One region of the Shewanella sp. SM95 genome, then DNA from elsewhere that is predicted to be linked to it. Evidence: predicted binding sites of a transcription regulator. Region 1 holds the regulator's gene; each other region holds the start of a gene.
What was found. Region 1 encodes LexA, which represses DNA repair genes until DNA is damaged. Its sites were predicted from a motif close to TACTGTATNNNNATACAGTA; they were not measured.
Positions count from the first base shown of each region.

Region 1 (5,768 bases):
CGCCAATACTATGGCAAACACTAGCCCTGCCACACTTTGCGGTAACTCAATTCCCATGCCCTGCAAGCTGTGATTCACAATCGAGCCACCGCCGCTGATATAGGCATAGGTCAAAATATACAGCACGAACGCGATGGAAACGCCGTTCACTATCCGCCAAAACTGCCCTAAGGTTTGCTTGCTTAAAGTATCGAAGCTAGCACCCGGTTCGAAATGCAAATTGGTTTCGAGTAGCAATAAGCCCGACATCAACATGCAAAACCAAATGCCCAATAACATTAAAATCGAATAGCCAAACCACATACCTGCACCGACCACGGGCAGAGAAAACATCCCAGCACCTACGGTCGTGCCAGCAATAATCATGGCGCCGCCGAGCAAGGACTTACCTGCGGGCTTATGCTTAGCCGCATTCATATGATTTGCCATTAAACTGTATGCTCCGCGGTGACACTCGCCACTATCGTTTGTTTCACTGACGGACGTAATAAGCTATTGGCTTGATCTCGTATGCGATTGATATTGGACTTATCTTGGTTATCCGCTAGATATCCCAATTCTTTGAGCTTAACGCTCAAGGTGCCGTAAAGTTTCTTATCGTAGAACTCTGGCGCAGTAATGCCATGCAAAGCGCCTAAACGCTGGGCAAGTAGATGACTCTCAGACTCAAGTTCTGAGCGCTCCATCTTAGGTCTGTTCGCTAACAGATTGAAGATAATGGCATAGCGTTGCAGAGTTTCGCTCACTGAACTGGCTAACAATAATAGTTGGCTAGTGTGTTCAGGCACGACAGTTAAGGTATCAGTCTCAACCACTAACCCTTGTTCAATGAAGAAATCCAGCACTTGATTGACATAGGCAGGTACATCCTTAATGCCCATGAAGAGTTCGGCTTTCAGCAGTGGATAAAAATCGGCAACGATTGACACAACTTGCTGACGCGGGATCTGCTCATTATGCGTTAAACAACTCGCAATTAATGACGGTACAATAAATAAGTGGATGATATTGTTACGATAGTAAGTCATAGACACTGCCTGACTCGTCTCGATAGACACAATTTCACCTAAAGGATCGGCGCAAACAACAAACTTGTTCAGCTCTAAACCTTGCTGCACTAAATGCTTACCATCACCTTCGGCAACCGAAGTATAAGTAGTGTAAGGCACTTTTTTGAGTAGAGTCAGATACAGATCAAGCTGACGTTCCAGCAGACTGCGCTCTAAGGCATTTTGATCTGTGGCCAACAACACTAAACTCGTCAAGGTCACCGAACTCGCCGCCGCCGCATCGTTAATATTCGTCATCACTCGATTCGCCAGCACGTTTACCGCTGGCGTTAACCAGCTTGGTTTTTGCTCAGGATCATCGGCCAACTCAGTACGCCAGTTTGGCGCGCGCTCATTTAAGAAGTTTTGCAGAGTAATCGGCTCGCCAAAGTTCACATAACCTTGGCCGAAATTACCAAGTTTGCGAATCGCACCAAACACCTGCCACACAGATTCTTTTTTCTTTTTCTTACCACTTAACTCTTTATGATACGTCGCCACTTCCATCACATGGTCATAGCCTAAATACACAGGCACTAGCGTGACTGGACGCTCGATACCGCGCAGCACACTGTTCATCGTCATGGCGATCATGCCAGTTTTCGGCGCCAACAGACGGCCAGTACGTGAACGGCCACCTTCGGAGAAGTATTCCACCGAATAACCTTTAGCAAACAGCTGATCTAAATACTCACGAAATACTGCGGTGTACAGCTTATTGCCATTAAAACTACGGCGGATAAAGAAGGCACCACCGCGACGGAACATAGGTCCCGCGGGCCAGAAATTGAGGTTAATGCCGGCAGCAATGTGCGGCGGAACCATGCCTTGATAATACAAAATATACGATAACAGCAGGTAATCCATGTGGCTGCGATGGCAAGGCACATAAACAATCTCGTGGCCATCGTGGTGTAACTGCCGAACTTGCTCGGCGCCTTTAATGTTGATCCCGCTGTAAAGCTTGTTCCACAGCCAAGTTAAAAAACGCTCGGCAATACGCACTAAACTGTCTGAGTAATCGGCAGCGATTTCATCGAGATACTCAATAGCCGTCTCGCGCGCTTGGGTCTCAGAAATCTTTTTACTGGCGGCTTCTTCTTGAATCGCTTTGCGCAGCGACTCAGATTTGAGTAACGAATGAAACAGTGCTTGGCGGTTTGGCAGCACAGGCCCTGTCATTACCTTACGTTGACGACGGAAATGCACGCGCGCAACCCGTGCTAACTTATGGGCAATCCCCATGTCGGTGCCATGTTCGTCAGCCATGTAACGCAGGGATACGGCATTCGAAAACTGCACGAAGTTATGTCGACCTAAGAACAGAATCATCAAGCACTTGCGCAACCAAGTCGGGTTTTCCCGCTCAAATACGGCCGCCTTCATAGTGTCGTCTTCTTTCCCTGGCGTGCGACCCCAATACAAGCTCACGGGCACCAGTTGAATATCCAATTCAGGACGTTCCTTATGCACGGCTAACAAACGCATAAAGCATTCGAGGAAAGGCTCATTACCAGCACGTTCGCCAAACAGTGGCTTACGTCCTTGAAGACAGACAACCCGAGGCGCAGTCACACCATTAGCCACTAGAGGCTCATAAGGGCTTGGTAAGCCTAACTTAGCCGTTATTTCGCTCAAAGCAGCGATGTCACTGAGGGATTCTGTTTTCATCACATAAACAAGGGGTCTGGAAGCATCCAGATTCAGATCGGCAAAGGGATCCTGAGGCACCACAATAGTGTGCACTAAGTGTTTTTGGATCCAACGTAATGATTTCAACCAAAGAGAGTCGTGTTTAGGCATTATTCTTATGCAATTAAGTGCGTTTACTAGCCCGATAGAATACCAGACTATGGGCAATATTCGCTAATTCTCTCCAACATAGCTAAAAAGTGGTTAATACTTGCGCTGCAAATAATACTGTATATACTAACAGTAACTGTATAGAAAAACAGGAAACACCATGAGACCTTTGACGCCACGCCAAGCTGAAATTTTAGAGCTAATTAAACGAAATATTGCCGATACTGGCATGCCACCCACTCGGGCAGAAATCGCAACCCGTTTAGGTTTTAAGAGCGCCAATGCGGCTGAAGAACATCTTAAAGCGTTGGCAAAAAAGGGCTGCATTGAGATCATGCCAGGCACATCTCGAGGCATTCGTCTGCCTGCGGAAATCGAAGATTTGACTGAAACAGGTTTACCGCTCATCGGCCAAGTGGCCGCGGGTGAACCTATCCTCGCCCAAGAACATGTTGAACAGTACTACCAAGTCGACCCAAGCATGTTTCATCCCGCCGCCGATTTTTTACTGCGAGTAAAGGGCGACAGCATGAAAAATATCGGTATTCTCGAAGGTGATTTGCTGGCAGTTCATAAAGTAGAACAAGCTAGAAATGGTCAAGTGGTTGTCGCTAGAGTCGATGACGATGTCACTGTTAAACGTTTCGAAAAAAAAGGTAATGTAGTCTATCTACATGCCGAAAATGAAGATTACTCCCCGATTAAAGTGGATTTAGGCTTCCAAAGTTTAACAATTGAAGGACTCGCCGTCGGTGTGATCCGTAATGGAGATTGGCTATGAATAAACTACTTGGCAATGCCCCCCGCCATCCGGGCTTGTGGCTCGATGAAGTCCGTGATGCCGACTATGACTGGCACCATGCGCCTATCGCCTGTATGCCAACCAAGACTCAAGGTCGCCAAGAATTAATTCATCTGAGTGCACAACTCGCTCAGTTAAGCCAACAGGGCCGTTGGTTAGTGCTCATCAACCCTCCAAGTATTGGCTACAAGCAAACACTCGCTAGCGCAGGTGTGCGTATGGATAGAGTTTTGCTGGTACATGCTAAAGATGAAGTCGAAACCCTGTGGGCGATGGAAAAAGCCCTAACAAGTGGTACGTCCAGTGCAGTCATTACTTGGACTCAATCATTAGATGCGCGGGATAATCGACGCCTACAAATCGTGGCTAAAAGTGCCCGAGCTATGGGTATAGTGCTTGAAGACGTAAACAGTCACTTACATGCCGACGTACGCATTGAGCAAGGCAATCTCTTCGGTCAGCAATCTTTTTTTAGCGCTGTACATTAAATATTCATTTAATTTTTTACCTTGAAAGCCGCCTCACCTATGAATGTGAGGCTTTTTTTTGGCAATTTTTCAGATAATTAGATAAATAAGTGATCTTGATCAATATTTAAACAGCAAGTATGGTTGGTTAAGTCGGTGGTGATATATCACCTTCCGTGGTCAATGAATCGAGTATTTATCGAACTCGAAGCGCCACTAAAAATAGAGAACAGATTTATTTCAGCAGTATGTGCCAGCGTGGCTAATTACCAGCAGTAACAATACTTGATTAAAAGTAACAGCCGCCAACGCACGTTGAAGTCAAAAAAGCTTTTTTGGGAACTGAAGAGTTTGCATAGAGTTGAGACTTACTGTGTTGCTCTTCTTTGTAGTTGCTATTCGCAATTGGCAGAGGAGAAGTCTTGTGAAGCAATTGTTGTATTGTTTACTCGTGGTGCTTTTCGCACCACCGTTGACCGCCGCGGACATGCGGTTCAACATGACCCCTGGCGTGACCGAGATCAGTGGCAAGGTTTATCACTTGCACATGACCATCTTGTATATCTGCTGCGCAATAGGCCTAGTGGTCTTTGGCGTCATGATTTACGCCATGATCAACCACAGAAAATCCAAAGGCGCTGTCGCGTCCCACTTTCACGAAAGCACTAAAGTTGAAATCGCTTGGACGATTCTGCCATTTATCATTTTGATCTTAATGGCGATTCCAGCGACAAAAACTTTAATCGCAATGGAAGATCCCAGCAACGCCGATCTCACCGTAAAAGTCACGGGGTCCCAATGGAAATGGCATTACAGCTATTTCGATCAAGATATTGATTTTTATAGCATACTGACAACACCCAGAGCACAAATTGAAGGCACCGAAACCAAGGGTGAAAACTATCTATTGGAAGTCGATAAACCGCTCGTTCTACCGATAAACCGCAAAATCCGCTTTCTGATGACTTCAGAGGATGTCATCCATTCTTGGTGGGTACCCGCCTTTGCAATTAAGAAAGATGCCAACCCTGGATTTATCAATGAGGCTTGGACTCGCATCGACAAACCCGGCATTTACCGTGGTCAATGCGCCGAGCTCTGCGGTAAAGACCATGGTTTTATGCCTATCGTAGTACAAGCGTTACCTGAAGCCGAGTTTGAGGCTTGGGTAACAGAGCAGAAACAAGCCGCAGGTGCTGCGGCTGAAGCCGCTCAAGCCGCTTTATCACAAACCCTAAGTAAAGAAGAGTTGATGACTCAAGGTGAACAAGTTTACCTCGGGCACTGCGCAGCCTGCCACCAGCCCAATGGTGAAGGGTTGCAAGGCGTATTTCCGCCCCTTAAAGGTAGCCCGATTGCAACGGGACCACTCAGCGGTCACCTTGAAATTGTGCTCAACGGTAAAACGGGTACTGCCATGCAAGCGTTTAGTAAGCAATTGACCGCACAAGAAATCGCGGCAGTGACTACCTACGAGCGGAATGCTTGGGGCAATAATACTGGCGATGCAGTGCAAGCCAAAGACGTCAACGAGTACATGAACGGCAATTCTGCACAAACATCCGCCGCGGTACCAAGCAGTACAACTCCGACACCCGCACCTGCAGACGTCTCAGCTGCAATCGATCCCGCAAGCCTCCCCACACT
Region 1 covers NZ_JAKKSE010000014.1:89,193-94,960, forward strand. The annotation lists gene mtr (tryptophan permease) at 1-429, opposite strand, end outside; gene plsB (glycerol-3-phosphate 1-O-acyltransferase PlsB) at 429-2,852, opposite strand; gene lexA (transcriptional repressor LexA) at 3,013-3,633, shown strand; gene L5M29_RS15345 (cell division inhibitor SulA) at 3,630-4,142, shown strand; gene coxB (cytochrome c oxidase subunit II) at 4,546-5,768, shown strand, end outside.

Region 2 (5,768 bases), on a different contig from region 1:
CAAAACGAGGGTTTAAAGAGGTGCTTGCGATAATAGGTCCAAGCCGCCATAAAAGAGCCAAAGCTTGCGGCTAACTTATTGGTGCCTAATACGGTATGCGGCGCAATGCCTAAGGTTAACAGTGCGGGGATCGACAATAGGCCACCGCCACCCACGACGGCATCAATGAATCCAGCGATAAGACCTATGACTGCCAACAGGGCCCAATGACTGGGCTCGAGTAACAACTCCAAATTTTAATCCTACTCTATAACACGTCTAAAGGGCGGTAAGGCATCCAGTAAGGACTTGCCATAGCGTTTAGTGACTAACCGCCTATCTAAAATGGTCACTCGGCCATAATCTTGCTCTTTACGCAGTAATCTACCACAACTTTGAATAAGCTTACGTGAAGCATCTGGGATCGTCAGTTGTAAGAAGGGATTACCGCCTTTGACTTTGACATATTCTGCGTGCGCTTGCTCAACGGGCGAGGTTGGCACGGCAAAGGGCAGTTTAGTGACGATCAAGTTCGTCAGATAATCGCCGGGCAAGTCGAGACCTTCAGAGAAACTGCCGGTGCCAAACAAGATGCTTGGTTCGCCCTTATCGCATTTAGCTTTATGATTTTCTAACAATTGTTGCCGTGGCGCATTGCCTTGAATAAGCAGCTCTGTGGTGAGTTTACCTTCAAGTAATTCAACCACTTTTTCCATCTGCCAGTAGGAGGCGAATAACACTAAGGTGGCCATTTCTCCTTCAATCAGGGTGACGATTTGCTCGGCAAGTTCTGCCGTATAGGCATCATCCGTCGGCTCAGTGCGCATTTTGGGTAAATAAAGTGTCGCGTTATTAGGATAATCGAAGGGCGATTGTAAGGCTAAATAACGGCTGCCATCGTTGAGTGATAAACCGACTTGATGCACAAAATGGTCGAAGTTATTGAGTGCGCGCAGCGTAGCGCTACATAAAACTACGCCCGCTGCTTTTTGCCACAGCATGGATTCCAGCATAAAGCCAACTTCGATAGGCGAGGCGCTAAACAGATAATCCACTTGTTTACCTGTGATGAGCTCGACCCAGCGCGCCATAGGTGCGCCTTTGTGCTTATCTTCCTTGGCCATCATCCTCCACAATTTCTGCAGGTTTTCGAGCCTTTGCAGCATAAATCCGGTTTCGGCCAATAGCGCTTCGGATTGATGTTTAGGAATATCGCCATCTTTAATCGCTTCGGCCAGCAGTGACAGCATTTTATTAAACTGTTTGAGGGCTAGATTAGAGGTCACTGCAAGGTTTTCAGCCAGAATGAGTAATGACTCTGGTAGTTTGCCGTGCTCAAAACGCAGACGGTTTTCAGGATTGGCAAAGTGTTTGGTCTGAGTATCGCAATAGTGGGCCACTTGATTGAGCTGGGCGATAAGATCGCCTAAATGATCTTGCATCGCCTGCGCGGGGGCAATGATATTGTTGCTCTTTATTTGGTTTTGTAACTTGGCGCAGGTTTTACCAATTTTTTCGAGCCAGTCGCATGCGCCCCTCAGCGTGGCCTGTGCACTGGAGAAATCCCGCGCCACAATCGGTAAGTGATGTGCCTCATCGATAACATAAAATACGTCTTCTGGATCGGGCAAAATCACGCCGCCACCTAGCTCTAAATCGGCGAATAACAAGCTGTGGTTGGCGATGAGTACATCCCAGGTATCGACATCTTCGCGGGCTTTATGGAACGGGCAATTTCTGTGGCTGGCGACTTGGCGATGACAGCTGTGTTTGTCGCAGGCGATTTGTTGCCACAGGTGATCGGGCAGCGGCACGGCTAAGGTGTCGATTTCGCCGTTCCAGCGACCTTCGTTATAGTCTTTTAACAGGCCGTGCATCATAGTCACTTGGCTATTGTCTGGTTTAGTTTGCCACATGGCCATTTGTGTACTGTTGTCGTCACCGATGAGCATCGCCAGTTTCGATAGACACACATAACGTTGTCGACCTTTTACTAGGCCAAAGCGGAAATTTAAGCCGGATTGCTCAAGGAAGAAGGGCAAGTCTTTATGCAGTAATTGCTCCTGCAAAGCGACGGTTGCTGTAGCGATGCAGACCTTTTTCTTGCTCGCTAATGCCAGTGGAATGGTACCGAGGATGTAAGACAATGATTTACCGATCCCTGTGCCTGCTTCGACCACTATGATGCGCCTATCTTTATCATAGTCGCCGGCGAGAGTCTTAGAGATTTCCGCCACCATATAGTTTTGTTCGCGTCGCGGCCTAAAATTAGGCAAGGCGGTAGCGATATCCTTATAGATGGCGCGGATCTGGGTTTTTACATTGTCAGGTAACATGCGTCACTACTTTATCGAATTAATGCTGTACATAATAACAGTGATTGCATAGCCTAAGAAACTTTTCTGCCATTTGGCGGCATTTAAATTGAGGAACCATCTAAATTGACTAGCTATGCGATTTGGGAACCCATGCGATGAAGTCAGAGGCTACCGCGGCCGTTAGTGTACAAGGTCGAGTCTTAACACGCCATGCGATTCATCGTCATGGGAGTTTAGTGTTGCAGTATTATCTGGCTACCGCCCAAGGCCCTGTGCTGGTGGAAGTGCAAGGCACTGAACACATTTGTTTTTGTCATCAAACTGATGTCACGGCTTTGCAGTTGCAAACGCCGGGTCAAGCATTGCGGTTTGTACCGTTAGCACTCAAAAGCTTTAAAGGCGGTGCGGTTAGTGGTGTTTATGCTAAATCTAGCAATAGTTTACGTACCTTACAGCGCATCGCTAAAGATGCCGACATCCCTTTATTTGAAGCCGACATTCGCCCCGAACAGCGTTATTTAATCGAGCGGTTTGTGGCGCTGGATGTGGCATTTTTAGGGCATTTCTCTGCGACGAGTAACATACACGCGCCGACTAGCGACAGTCTTGAGGCTAACTCGCTGCCCGTGTTTATCGCCGAGCGGGCTAAGAGTATTGCCCCTTTAACGGCTGTACATTTGCGCTGTATTTCACTGGATTTTGAATGCAGCTTTGAAGGTTTACTCTATTCAGTTGCACTATATGGTCAATACAGTGGCCGAGACGAAGAGCAAGACAGTCTCAAGCAGACTTATGAAAAAGTGATTATGGTGGGTGAGGCTGAATCAAACTCTCCCGAATATATTGAATGGGTGGCCGATGAGGCTGCACTCATTCATCGATTAATCGCGTGGTTCCATGAGTTTGATCCTGACTTTGTCATAGGTTGGTCAGTGGTGAGTTTTGACCTCGCACTCTTGTCACGCCGGGCATTATTACACCGTATTCCGCTCACCATTGGCCGCGGAGGGGCAAAGCTTGAGTGGAAAGTCGATAATAAATTTCGGCCAGAAACCTTAGTTTTACCGGGCCGTGTGGTACTCGATGGTATCGATTGGCTTAAAGCCGCTTTCTATCATTTTGAGCGGTTTTCGTTGGAATTTGTTTCGCGGAAATTATTAGGTGAAGGCAAGGCCATTCATAACGTGGATAATCGCGTTGAAGAAATTGATCAGCTGTTTAAGGCCCACAAACAAGCATTAGCGCATTACAATCTTACTGACAGCCGTCTGGTGTGGGATATTTTTAGTCATACTCAATTATGGGAGTTCGCCCTCGCGCGAGCTGAACTAACAGGTTTAGAGTTGGGGCGGGTTGGGGCTTCGGTGGCGGCATTTAATCATTTGTATTTACCGCATCTACATCGAGCAGGTTACGTCGCTCCCGATGCTCCTGCGAGTGATGGGATCGAAAGCCCCGGTGGCTATGTGATGGATTCTGTACCGGGACTTTATAAGCATATTTTAGTGTTCGATTTTAAAAGTCTATATCCCTCCATTATTCGTACTTTTTTGATTGACCCTAAGGGATTAATTGAAGGTTTGCAATTGCCCGAGTCTGACTGTGTTGCGGGGTTTCTCGGTGGCCGTTTCAGTCGGCAACAGCCCATTTTACCTAAGCTTATCCAAACATTATCTGAGCAGCGCGAAAAGGCCAAAAGTGAGCACAATGCGCCGTTATCTCAAGCGATAAAAATTATCATGAACTCGTTGTATGGGGTTTTAGGTTCTCAAGGTTGTGTTTTCCACGATGCAAAGTTAGCAAGTTCGATCACTATGCGTGGCCATCAAATCATGAAACAAACCCGCGCATGGATAGAAGAGATGGGCTATCAAGTGATTTACGGCGATACGGATTCGACCTTTGTCTGGCTTGGCAGCGAGCCTGATCTCTCAGACCTTAACGCCTTAGGTAACACTCTGGCGCGGGAAATTAATGCTAAGTGGCAGGCTAAGATCGCTGAAGATCATCAAGTTGAGAGTTTTCTCGAGTTACAGTTTGAACGCCACTATGAGCAGTTTTTTATGCCGACCTTAAGGGGGTCGTTAGAAGGCAGTAAAAAACGTTATGTTGGCGCGTGGCGCAATGCGAGCGATGAACTTGAGCTTACTTTTAAAGGTATGGAGCAAGTGCGCAGTGATTGGAGCCCTTTAGCGCGCAAAGTTCAAGAGTCACTCTATGAACGGATGTTTAACCAAAGGGATATCAGTGTTTATTTGGCCAGTGTGTTTGAAAAGCTGCTTGATGGTGAGTTGGACGATGATTTGGTATTTCGCAAACGTATGCGACGCAATATTGAAGATTACACGGCTAAATCTTCTCCCCATGTTAAAGTCGCTCAACAATTATGCGACTTAACAGGAGATGCCTCTTTTGGCAAGCGTGGGGCGCAGATTGATTATCTGATTACTGTAAATGGACCGGAATCCTTACTGTACAGAACGTCACCAATTGATTACCAATACTACATTGATAAGCAAATTGGCCCTATTGCCGAGCCTGTTTTTTCGATAATGAAACTAAACTACATGGATATTGCGTCAAAGCAGTTGCTGTTAATATAGTGTTTTTAATGTTCTTTATGTGTTGCGCAGGGTGGCGAATGTAGCGTTTTAACCTGTTTTGTAGAGGTTAACTGGTTTGTTTTTGTGATGTTAATCGACATATTCTTTAGGTTTAGCTTTGAGGGAATATTGAAAGTTTGCTACCCTTTAAGAGGAAATTGTAAGGAAATATAACAACGGAATGACGTTGACAGAACATAAACAAAAAAGGTTAAGCACCAAATGAACAAGACGTTAGTAGCAACTGCGCTTGCAGCAATTTTTTTAGTTCCATCAGTCTCAGCTATCGAGATCTATAAAGATAATAAAAATGCCGTAGAAATCGGTGGTTTTATTGATGCACGCGTGATCAACACTCAAGGGGAAACAGAGGTTGTTAACGGCGCATCTCGCATTAATTTTGGTTTTAATCGTGAGTTGACTGACGGTTGGAAAGCATTTGCTAAATTGGAATGGGGTGTGAATCCTGTTGGTAGTAGCGACATCGTCTATAACAATCGCTTCGAATCTGTTCAAGAAGAGTTCTTTTATAACCGTTTAGGTTACGCTGGTCTGTCCCATGACACTTATGGAACGCTGACTATTGGTAAGCAGTGGGGCGCTTGGTACGATGTCGTTTACAACACTAACTATGGTTTTGTGTGGGACGGTAACACTGCAGGTGTTTACACTTATAATAAAGATGATGGCGCGGTAAACGGTGTTGGTCGTGGTGATAAAACAGTTCAATATCGCAATGCATTTGGCGATGTAAGCTTTGCAGTTCAAGCACAGTTGAAAAACAGCAGCTTCTATACCTGTGATACAACGGATGATATTTCACAAGCTCAGTGTCAAGCGAACTGGGAAAGCGGTGATAAAGCGGCTC
Region 2 covers NZ_JAKKSE010000001.1:560,172-565,939, forward strand. The annotation lists gene L5M29_RS02460 (sulfite exporter TauE/SafE family protein) at 1-233, opposite strand, end outside; gene dinG (ATP-dependent DNA helicase DinG) at 243-2,315, opposite strand; gene L5M29_RS02470 (DNA polymerase II) at 2,453-4,900, shown strand; gene L5M29_RS02475 (porin) at 5,123-5,768, shown strand, end outside.
Region 2: dinG (ATP-dependent DNA helicase DinG) is a predicted target of LexA. The motif match lies at 2,339-2,358, and genes of this name have one in related genera.

Region 3 (5,768 bases), on a different contig from region 1:
TTAGCCATTTTTTGCACATCAGCCATATCTAAGGTGATATAAGCGGTTTCGTCTAAAAATGCATCTGGCAATTCAGCGTCGTCTTTAATGTCTTCCATTGATTTAACCGGTGCTAAACCATTGGCGACTCGACGCTCGTTTGTTCTGTCGAGGACTTTTTTCTCATCGGCTTCACGGGAAGCAATACGCTCACTTTCAACCAGAGACACAGTTTTCTCTTTGTGATGCTTTTTAAAGTCGGCAATATCTTGATTGATATAGGCAAACTCTACGCTATTTTTTATACGGTTAAGGTGCTTAGATTCAAGGCTAGTCACTAACTCAGGCGTAACATCATTAAGCGTACCATATTGCGCCATTGGCACTTTATCCCAAGGTAAAGCATTTTTCTCTTCAGCTTCACCGTACTCGCCCGGCTCCAACGCACTTGGGTAAGCAATGTTGGGGGTCACACCTTTAATCTGTGTACTACCACCATTAATACGGTAGAACTTTTGAATCGTATACTGCACATGGCCAATTGGCTTCTCATACATGTCGTAGATACGGCCTAGGCTCTTATGCTGCTGTACTGTGCCTTTCCCAAAACTCGACTCACCGACAATCAGTGCACGGTCATAATCTTGCAATGCGGCAGCAAAAATTTCAGAGGCTGAAGCACTGTAACGGTCAACCATCACAGTCAATGGTCCTGCATAACTGGTTTTACCGTCGTTATCACGATGCGCAGACACTCGTCCATCGGCATCACGAATTTGCACTACAGGGCCCATATCGATAAAGAGTCCCGTCAGCAGCACGGCTTCCGTTAATGCCCCCCCACCGTTACCTCTAAGGTCGATGACTATGCCTTCTACTTTGGCGTCGTTTAACTTCACTAGCTCTTTTTCAACGTCCTGCGACAAATTCATATAAAAACCAGGAATTTGGATCACGCCGACTTTGCGATTAGCATACTCGCCGTCTTTAGGTTCAATCACCTTAGAGGTTGCAGCTCTGTCTTCAAGACGAATTTTGTCGCGAACTAAGGTAACGTCGAATGGCTTAGCATTCGAACCGCCTTTCTTCGGTAAAATTTGCAGTACAACTTTACTGCCCTTAGGCCCTTTGATCAGATCAACTACGTCATCTAAACGCCAACCAATCACATCAACAATCTCGCCGCCTTCTTGACCGACACCGACAATCTTGTCTTCCGGTGACAGTTTTTCACTGCCCGCAGCAGGGCCGCCAGTAATTAAACTTTTAATGACAGTGTAATCGTCTTCGAGTTGCAGTTGAGCACCAATGCCTTCAAGGCTCAAGTTCATTTCCATTTGGAAACGTTCAGCATTGCGTGGTGAAAGGTAACTTGTATGTGGCTCAATGCTACGAGAGAAGGCATTCATCACGCCTTGAAACACGTCTTCACTGTTAGTTTGAATCAACCGTTTAATAGCGTTGTTGTAACGCTTTTGGAGGATATCAACAATCTCAGGCCATTGCTTACCTGTGAGTTTAAGATTTAGTGCATCGTATTTAACACGTTGACGCCATAACTCATTAATTTCTGTCTGGTCTTTTGGCCATGCGGCCTCATCGCGGTCGTACTCATAGGCATCACCGGGCGCAGAAAAATCCATCTCTTTATCTAATAGAGATAAAGCATAGACAAAGCCTTCATAGCGGCGCTTTTGGACGATATCAAACATTTTATAGGCAGGCTCAAGTTCACCAGAACTAAGCATGTCATCGAATTGGGTTGCATAAGGTTTAAAACTATCGACATCCGCTTGGGTTAACACATTGCGGCGATAGTCCAACTGCTGTAGATAACGATCAAAAATTTGCGCAGAAAAGGCGTCATCAAGATTGAATCTATGATAGTGCGAACGAGTGTATAAGTCCGTTACCCTTTTGCTCGCAACCTTATGTTGCGCTTCCTGCTTGAGAGTGGGTAACTCGCTGATTTGAATCGTGGGTGGTACGGCCCAAGCCGAGAATCCGACAAAAACAGTGGCGATCGAGGTAGCCAAAGTGAGTTTTCGCATCAACAAGTTACTCCGTTTTAATAAATGATTACAGCAGGATATGTTCTGCTCTAACTTTAATCGTTAGGCCACTATCAAGCTGAACATGAATATCTTCCTTGTTAATGTCAGTAATCACACCGGCTACGGGTGTCATACCTAATTTAACATTGACGCGTTGTTTTTTCGTTAAATCAGTCAATTGTGCTTGAACATAATTGACGACTGGCGCTGCAGCTTTTGGTGCAGGCTTAGCAGGACGCTCAGTTTTAGGACGCTGAGGAACAGCCACCTTTTTAGGTGCTTTCTTCGCCGCAGGCTTAGGTGCAAGTGCTGCACGTTTCGCTTTGGCCTTATCCTGACTCTCTTTCAACATGGCTTGAGCATGATCAATGTGCTCTTGCTCTAACTCGCCGCAAGGTTCGCCATCCAGGTTTACGCGTTGTGCGCCCGCTTTAACGCACTTTAAATAGCGCCAGCTGCTGGTGTAACGTCTCAAGGCAACTCTGAGCTGAGTTTTACTGACTTTAGAATCATCAGCCAACCTTTCAGCCAAATCTTGAAACAATCCGATTTTTAATGGCTTAGTTTCACCTTCAGCAATAAAGCACAAAGGAAATGTTTCATACAAATACGCCAAAATTGCATTGGTGTCGGTCAACTTTTCTGTTGATTCCATCATTACTTCCACAGTCAAAAAGGGACATCGATTCGAGGTGATATATATCAGCTTCTTACATGTCGTTTATCTTCGTTAAACTCAATATTGAGTCAACGTACAAATTAGCATCCTAGCCGCGTTTACTAAAGTTAAAAAATATACCTTAACAAATTTTGTCAGCTCAAAACACTAAGCTTATTCATTGCATGCCAATCAAACCAGCTTAATGCGTGCAGGCGCATATTATAAGGCGCACGCCACCGATTGCGACTATGAATTATGCGTTATTGTACGCAAATTAATCAAATAGGCAGTTTTCAAAACTTTTAACCAGTAATTCCAGCCCCTTTTGGTCTTCTTCATCGAAACGATCGAAGATAGGACTGTCAATATCGAGCACGGCAACCACGTTACCTTGCGCACGAACTGGCACAACGATTTCAGAATTACTGGCAGAATCACAGGCAATATGACCATCAAATTGATGGACATCGGCCACTCGCTGAGTTTGATTAGTGAATGCTGCTGTACCACACACACCTTTTCCTAACGGAATGCGTGTACAAGCCACTTTACCTTGAAACGGGCCTAATACTAGTTGTTCGCCACGCATGACGTAGAATCCCACCCAGTTCAGCTCAGTTAAATTATCATTGAGCAAGGCTGAAAAATTCGCCATAGCCGCAACAAGGTCGTCTTCCCCTTCCAACAAGGCCAAGGCTTGACGGTTAAGTGACTCATAAAATTTCGATTTCATTACATTTCCTAACAATTTTATTCTGCTGCTTCGGTCTTTTTAGCCGCTTTTTTCGCTGCAGGCGGATTCGTTGGCGTACTATTAACCTGAACGGCGCCTTTAAGCAAGTTCGTCAGCTCATCTTTATTGTTAGCAAAATAGAATGCGAGCTTTTCGCCCACACTTTCATCTATACCCAAATCAGCTTTTTGAATGAAGGGGATAAGGTTATCGGCGATATCGAGCATCTTATCGTAGGCATCAGCCTCCTTCTTAGATGTGAATGTCATCTTTTCAACCCCTTCTCTGACCACGACAAACTGTGTTATTACTGCCATGACTGCCCTCGCACTGTTTTTATATACAGTAACTAGAGTGACATAGATTGAACTTGTGATGCAAGTGTTCTGATTAATCTGATATTATTAGCGTACTTTCGTTGCCAAGATTATAAAGCGCTAGACGTGGCTTAACAGCTAACTAGCACGACACTTTGCACCGATCTCGCTGTTATTACTCCTATTAGGCTAATATATATTTTTATATGCATGAAAACGCAGCAGAAAACTCAGTAACCCTATGCCGTTCCTGCGATTTAGCAGTCCGCAAACGTGCCTTGCCTAGCGGCGTTAGAGCACTCTGTCCTCGTTGCAGCACTGCACTTTATGACACGCCATACTGCTCTGTGAATGGTATGTTAGCCCTATGTATTTCTGCATTAGTGTTTTATTTCCCAGCCAATTTTTTACCCGTACTCGAGATCCACTTTTTCGGCAGTATTCGTACTACCACGGTTTTCCAAGGGGCATTTGCAGTATTTGACCAAGGCTATTGGGTTGTAGGTGTCGCCGTACTTGCCGCCGCGGTGATAGGCCCTGGCTTATTACTGTTATCGATATTGACACAGATTTTAATTGTGAAATGGGGATTGAGTAGCCTTTTTTGGCGTAACTCATTGAAGCAGTTATTAAAATTTCATGGTATCTTATCGCAGCTCACTATGCTGGAAATTTATGTGATCAGCTTCTTAGTTTCATCATTTCAGCTATCTGATTTTTCGGACATTTATTTTGGTATGGGCACATTTTGCTTCACTATGCTGTTTCTCGTGACCTTGTTTCTACAAAGAGAATACGATTTAGAACATATGTGGACGTTATTGGAAGGTCATAGCTGATATGAAACAACAAGGTAAAGATATCGGCCTATGTCTCTGTAAAGTGTGTCGCCAACTCAACAGCAGTGAACTCACGCACTGTCAGCGCTGTGAAACTGAGTTGCACGTCAGAGACTATTCCAGCCTGCAAAAAAGTTGGGCTTTGTTGATTACCGCTGCCATCTTACTGGTGCCAGCCAACATTTACCCTATCACTATGCTGACCAATCAAGGGCAAGTGCGGCACGACACCATTTTTTCAGGCATTTTGCATTTAGTGCATTCAGATATGCTGCCTATTGCCATCATAGTGTTTACCGCCAGTATTTTAGTACCATGGATTAAAATCATCGGCTTATCCATTTATCTGTGTGCGATCAGCTTTGACATTCCGATTTCAAAAAAGAAATTGATGGTGGGTTTTCACATCATCGAATGGATTGGCCGCTGGTCAATGCTCGATTTATTTGTCATCTCAATCACAGTTGCATTAGTGAACATGGGACAATTACTCGACGCGAAACCCGCGCCTGCGGCTACCGCATTTGCCTTGGTTATTCTGTTAACTCAGTTAGCCGCAAAAGTTTTAGACACTCGTTTACTCTGGGATCGATTGGAACCTCAAGATGACACAAATTGAATCGCCGAAAGTTGTAAAGAAAAAACTCTTTTCGCCCATTTGGCTGCTTCCTATTGTCGCGTTGGCATTAGGTGCTTGGCTGGGCATTAAGAGCATTAAAGAATCGGGGGTTGAAATTCAAATTCACTTTCCGAGCGCCACAGGGATTGATGTGGGTAAAACCTTAGTCAAATACCAAGGTTTGACTGTCGGTAAAGTGAAAGACATTGGCATAGATGACGATCTCAAAGGCGTGAACGTCAAGGTCATGATGGACTACCGCGCTAAGCCTTTCTTGAATAAAGAAACCCTCTTCTGGCTTGTCACACCTAAAGCAAGTATTACAGGTGTTGAAGGCTTAGATGCGCTGTTTTCCGGTAACTACATTGCTATTCAACCCGGTAAAGGCAATGCATCAACCTTCTTCGAGGCAGAACGCCAACCGCCGCCGATGCAAATCGGCTCAGAAGGTGTGATGGTCGAATTGACCTCCGATAAACTCGGTTCGCTCGATGTTGGCTCGCCAATATTTTTCCGCCAAATCCCAGTGGGTAGCGTGGTCAGCTATCGTTTAGATGGCAATCAAA
Region 3 covers NZ_JAKKSE010000017.1:53,371-59,138, reverse strand. The annotation lists gene prc (carboxy terminal-processing peptidase) at 1-2,030, opposite strand, end outside; gene proQ (RNA chaperone ProQ) at 2,059-2,688, opposite strand; gene L5M29_RS17035 (GAF domain-containing protein) at 2,969-3,427, opposite strand; gene L5M29_RS17030 (YebG family protein) at 3,445-3,744, opposite strand; gene L5M29_RS17025 (paraquat-inducible protein A) at 3,951-4,583, shown strand; gene L5M29_RS17020 (paraquat-inducible protein A) at 4,585-5,202, shown strand; gene L5M29_RS17015 (PqiB family protein) at 5,189-5,768, shown strand, end outside.
Region 3: L5M29_RS17030 (YebG family protein) is a predicted target of LexA. The motif match lies at 3,756-3,775, and genes of this name have one in related genera.